DNA from 2 places in the Exiguobacterium sp. KKT215 genome. Region 1 is predicted to be linked to the other one. Evidence: predicted binding sites of a transcription regulator. Region 1 holds the regulator's gene; the other holds the start of a gene.
The links. The regulator LexA, encoded in region 1, represses DNA repair genes until DNA is damaged. The targets are predictions, from matches to a motif close to CGAACATATGTTCG.
Positions count from the first base shown of each region.

Region 2: the regulator LexA is predicted to act here: its motif matches at 1,938-1,951, upstream of ACZ2GZ_RS04705 (Y-family DNA polymerase).

Region 1 covers NZ_CM145756.1:1,301,923-1,305,000, reverse strand. The annotation lists gene ACZ2GZ_RS06810 (DUF896 domain-containing protein) at 1-186, opposite strand, end outside; gene ACZ2GZ_RS06805 (YneB family resolvase-like protein) at 247-891, opposite strand; gene ACZ2GZ_RS06800 (hypothetical protein) at 964-1,200, opposite strand; gene lexA (transcriptional repressor LexA) at 1,406-2,026, shown strand; gene ACZ2GZ_RS06790 (metal-binding protein) at 2,026-2,466, shown strand; gene ACZ2GZ_RS06785 (DNA alkylation repair protein) at 2,554-3,078, opposite strand, start outside.
Region 2 covers NZ_CM145756.1:888,685-891,762, reverse strand. The annotation lists gene secA2 (accessory Sec system translocase SecA2) at 1-1,733, opposite strand, end outside; gene ACZ2GZ_RS04705 (Y-family DNA polymerase) at 1,971-3,078, shown strand, end outside.

The sequences.
Region 1 (3,078 bases):
TACATCGTTCCCGTCCGGATCGACGACCTTCATCCCCATCATTTGTGATTTGAATGATTGGCGGAACGCTTGCAAATATTGTTGGCGCAGCGCTTGCTGCTCGTCCATCTCTTCTGATGACAATCCATCTGTCTTGGCTTTGTTGGCGAGAAAATTGATTCGCTCCAACTGTTCAGGTGCTAGCATCAGGCTCGCCCCCTCTCTACTGAATTTGTTCTTCTACTGTACAAAATCAGCGAGCAGGAATCAAGTTTCTGGCACTGATACGTGCTCCAAATAACGACGGTTCACGGTCGCTTTCGACACCTCATAGCCAAAACCACGTAGCGTGGCGGCAATTTCAGCGAACGTCAGTCCGCGCTCGCGCAGTTGGACGATCTCTTCGATCGGGACTTCGATTCGGCTCCGACCGCCTTGATCGTGATGTTGGATGTTGCGGTGCGGGTTGAACCCGTTCGCGACCGCCCGACGCATGCCGCGTGAGATTTTCGCATTATGGATTTTACGCTGGTACTCCTCGACGACACTGACGATTTCAAGCACCATCTTCTCGGCATCCGAGACGACGTATTCATCGGACGATTGCATCGTCAACAAGCGGACGTTATGTTTCATGAGCGTATGCAAGATGGCGATTTTCGCGTTCCCTCGTCCGAGGCGGCTGTCATCGCTCACGAGCACGGCATCGAGATTAGACGTCGAGACGTGCTCCAACAAATCGAGCAACCCCGTCCGATTGACCTCATACCCACTCTCTTGCTCACTGATCACATCGACGATTTCGGCGTTAAGACGTTTCGCCATCCGCGTCAGTTCGTCCGCTTGGCGACCGAGTGACGTCTCTTGCGTGGACTTGTTCGTCGACACGCGACAATAAATGACGACTCGCATCCCGTCACTTCCTTTCTTTCCATTCGCCCTCTACGATACACAGGTTCGGGGGCTGTTCGCAATCAGAAAAGATTATTCGGCGGCGAACCACGTCGTCTTGTCGTCTTCTTTCTCAGCGCGTTCGGCGAGAAGCTGTGCCTCGAGCGACTCGGCCTCCGTCAAGGCGACTTCTTCTTCGACGCTATGCTCGATCACCGGTTCGGTCGCGACGACATCGACGTCGTGGCGCATCTCCCCGACCATATAAAACGCGAACATTCCAAGTGCCAACATGCCGACTAAAATGATTCCATTGATTGTGTCTCTCATAACGATTACCTCCTGGGAATAAGAATACACGTTCTTGAGAACGTCTGTTCGTTTATCTGTTCTCATCATAAAACAAGAACTTCTGTTCGGTCAAGTAGAAAAAAACGAACGAATGTTTGTGCGCTCATGTGTTCTTGTGTTAAACTAAACCCATAAAGAATAGGATGCGTTCGCAGGTTATTCGACATAATCGAGGTGAAATCCATTGAAAAAAATGTCAGCAAGACAACAACAGATTCTTGATTTTATAAAAGCCGAGGTCCGGGCGAAAGGGTATCCACCTTCCGTTCGTGAAATCGGAGAGGCAGTCGGACTCGCATCGAGCTCGACCGTCCACGGCCACTTGGACCGTCTAGAGAAGCGTGGATTGATTCGACGTGACAAGACGAAGCCACGTGCCATCGAAATTTTAGATGAAGAGATGTCAGTCGTGGAAGACCATGATGCCGTCATGTACGTGCCGGTCATCGGGAAAGTCACGGCCGGTACGCCAATCACGGCAATCGAGAACGTGGAAGAGCACTTCCCGCTCCCGGCCCACGTCGTCGGTTCCGACAACGTCTACATGCTCTCGGTATCGGGAGACTCGATGATTAACGCCGGCATCTTGGACGGGGACCGTGTCCTCGTCCGCCAACAGAACACGGCCGACAATGGAGAGATTGTCGTCGCCATGACGGATGAAGGCGAAGCGACGGTGAAGCGGATTTATAAAGAAGCTTCGAAAGTCCGTCTTCAACCAGAGAACGACGAGCTCGAAGCGATGTATTTCGATAACGTGTCGATTTTAGGGAAGGTCATCGGTGTATACCGCACGATTCACTAATGGCTAGTGGCAAGACACATACCCGTACGAATCTCGTGGCAATCGGTGCTCTTGCGATTGCCACGCCTTTTATTGACATCGATGTTCCGACCATGTTCCTATTCGGCGCCCTAATCGGGACGTTCTGGCTCTCCCCGGACCTTGACTTAAAGTCGGACGCCTATTATCGATGGGGACCACTCCGAGGCTTTTGGCTCCCTTACGTGAAGATTATGCCCCATCGGTCGTTATTCTCGCATTTGCCGCTCTTGAGCGATCTGATCCGGGTCATCTATCTTGGCTTCCCGCTCACGCTCGTGCTCACGTTCACGCCGTATGAGGAAGCTGCCAGATCATGGCTCGACCTAAACGGGGCCGCATGTTTCTTCGGACTCGTCTTCGCGACGACGTTACATACGACGCTCGATTATGCGTCCACGTTCTTCAAACGTGCCTTTTAAGCCAAACATTTATGCCATACACCTAAAAGGGCAACCCGTCTAGTAGAGACTGGGTTGCCCTTTTTGAACTATTTATTATATAGAAGCTCAATAACTTTTATGCAACATGACATGATGTTCTGCCACTTCTCGTCCATTGACCAGCAAAACGACACGATGCTCCCCTGAATAATGCCGACGAGTCGTCAAATCTGCCCAACTGTGCATCCTGTTCGCTACAAGTCGCGCACCCCCGGGGACGAGTTTGTTCGCTAGCAGAAATGCTTTACGACTCGCTTTCCCGTTCGCTTTTATGAAATCGATGGCGTATTCGACCCGAATATAGGCGGCATCTCCTGGACGAATCGACAAATCATACTGAATCTCGCACGCCTCACCTATGCTGAGCACATTCGGATGTATAGTAATCGATGAGTTGACGGTCAAATCCGTTTCTTGCGTATAACCAAACAAAGTTAACGCGTCCGGGTGTGCGGATTTAATTAACGTTCGGCACGCATGTCTGATGACCCAGTCGGTATGAGGATGTTCGCCTTGCCATCGACGCGAGACTTCGAGCACGGCTTCCGGGTGATCTTTCGAGATATCGTTGAGATTGTTGGCGACACTTTT
Region 2 (3,078 bases), 410 kb from region 1:
TCGATGATCACGCCTGCTTCCTTATGGCGAATCTCCCCGTGCTCGTCCGGCTTCAGTTTGTGCTCGACACGTTTCAACCGCTCGGCGGCATATCGTTTGACGAGGTCGTCCTCGAGCGAGACGAAGAAACGTGACATGCCTGGGTCGCCTTGGCGTCCCGACCGTCCACGGAGCTGATTGTCGACGCGGAGCGACTCGTGTCGTTCCGTCCCGATGACATACAAGCCGCCGCGTTCGCGCGCCGTCTCGTCTAAGACGATATCGGTCCCGCGTCCGGCCATGTTCGTCGCAATCGTCACGTGTCCGAGCCGTCCCGCCTCGGCGATAATCTCGGCTTCTTGGGCGACCGTCTTCGCGTTCAACAGCTCATGCTTGATGCCCTGTCGCTCGAGCTGTTCGCTGACGGCCTCCGACTGGGCGATCGAGGTCGTCCCGATCAAAATCGGTTGTCCCGTCGCGTGGATGGCCGCCACTTCTTGTCCGACCGCCGCATACTTGTGGGCGATTGTATCAAAGACGCGGTCCGGCAAGTCTTCACGCAGACGTGGCCGGTTCGTCGGCACTTGGACGACGTCCATTTGATACGTCTTCATGAACTCTTCGCGTGACGTCTGGGCTGTCCCGGTCATGCCACCGAGGAGCGGATACATCCGGAAGTAGTGTTGAATCGTGATTTCAGCCGTCGTCTTGTTCTCTTCGGTGATGTCGAGCTGTTCTTTCGCCTCGAGCGCCTGATGGAGGCCTTCCGACAGGCTGCGTCCTTCCATGACCCGCCCCGTGAACAAATCGATTAACTCGATTTTGCCTTCTTGGACGATATAGTCGACGTCCCGCTCGAACAATACGTTCGCCCGGAGCGCCTGCATCATGTAGTGATAGAGGACGTGGTGCTCGGCGGAAAACAAGTTGTCGACCGAGAACAACGCTTCAATCTTCTCGATGCCCTTATCCGAGAACATGACGGCGCGCGCCTCGAGGTCGACCGTATAGTCGTCTTCCGTCAATTGACCGAACACGGTTTGGGCGAGACGTTTCAAACGGACGTGTGACTCGTCCTTCTGGGCGATGATGAGCGGCGTCTTCGCCTCGTCAATCAAGACGCTGTCGACTTCATCGAGCAACGCGAAATGGAACGGACGCTGGACCCGTTCTTCCGGCGAGCCGACCAAGTGGTCCCGAAGATAGTCGAAGCCGAACTCGGTCCCGACCCCGTATGTAATATCGGCCGTATACGCCGCTTGTTTGTCAGCGAGCTCCATCTCCGGCACGTTCAACCCGACCGTGAGTCCGAGGAACGTGTGAATCTTGCCAATTTGCTCGGCGTCACGTTGCGCCAAATAGTCGTTCACCGTGATGACGTGGACGCCTTTTCCTTCGAGTGCTTTGACGAACGCCGGCAATGCCGCGACGAGCGTCTTCCCTTCCCCGGTCGGCATCTCGGCGATATTTCCTTCGAGCAGGGCGAGACCGCCGATAAGCTGGACGTCATAGTGACGGAGCCCAATCGTCCGGACGGATGCCTCACGAACGAGGGCGAACCCTTCCTCCGTGATGGCGCGGACATCCGCACCGTCCGTAAGCCGCTGTTTCAGTTCGAGCGCGTACTGGCGAAGCGCTGCATCGTCCAAAGCTTGCATCGTCTCCTCATACGCGTTGATGCGTTCGACTTGTTTCTTATAGGTTTTCAATCGTCGTGCCTGATCATTGGTCAATTGCTTCACAAAATCAATCACAGGATAGCCTCCATCGTCCGAAACCATATTTGTCTAGCTACCCTCTCATTATAACGGATTTTGTTTCCGCCTCGCTTTATTATTTCGGTAAATTCCAAAAAGATGGAATTTTATTCACCATCCATCCTTTTTTTGACTCTTTTCAAAATTTGTTTTCATTTTTCTATTTGAGACGGCGTGAGACCGTGATACGATGAGAAAAACAGAACGCTTGTTCGTAAAAAAGGAGAGGTGGCTATGCGACGTCGGATTTTTTGTATCGATAGCGTCTCATTCTATGCCAGTTGCGAGTGCGCCGCCCGCAAGTTGAACCCGTACAAGACGAAGCTCGTCGTCTTATCAAACCTCCAAGATCACGGCGCCCTCGTCCTCGCCGCGACACCTCCGATGAAGCAGCTCGGCATCAAGACCGGCTCCCGGCGCTTCCACATCGACCGGTTGCCGTGGCACGAGCGGCGGCACATCATCTACGCCGAGGCCCGGATGAGCCACTATTTGAACGTGTCCGTGCAAATCGTCCACATCTTGCATCAGTTCGCACCCCCCGAGGCAATCCGCGTCTACTCAGTCGATGAGACGCTCGTCGACTTGACCGGGACGGAGCGGCTGTTCGGGAACGATGCGCACGTCGCCCGCCTCATCCGCTCGACCGTGTTCCGCTATACCGGCATCCCGGTCACGATCGGCATCGGTCCGAACAACGTCCTCGCCAAGCTCGTCCTCGACCTTCATGGGAAGAAGACGGGTGTCGCCAGCTGTTTCCTCCACGACGTCGAACGATTGATCCACCCGGCCCCAATCGGCAAGATGTGGGGCGTCGGTGCGAAGATGGAAGTCCATCTTCGGCGGCTCGGCATCGACACGATCGGCGACCTCGCCCGCTATCCGCTCGAGACGCTCCATGAGAAGTTCGGCGTCATCGGCGCCGAGCTGTGGCATCACGCCTGGGGCATCGACGAATCGCCGACAATCCTTCCGCCGAGCTCGTTGTTCGGGGCGAAACGGCAGCGGCCCCGGACGATCGGCCACGGCATCACGCTCATGAAAGACTATACGACGTACGCGGCCATCCGGCTCGTCTTACAGGCCATCGCCGTGGAGGTCGGGATGCGGACGCGACAGGCCGGTCTCGTCGGCGGCAGCGTCCATCTCGGCGTTCGCTACACCCGGACGAGCGAGCGGCGCGGCTTCAGCAAACAAAAAAAGCTCGCCCGCTTCACAGCGGACGAGCGCGAGTTCTTGCCGGTATTGTTGACGCTCTTCCTCGACGCGTGGGACGAGACGGAGGCGGTCCGGTATGTCTCGGTCGCCCTCGGCAAGCTCGAGCCCCGGAGTGACCACGTTC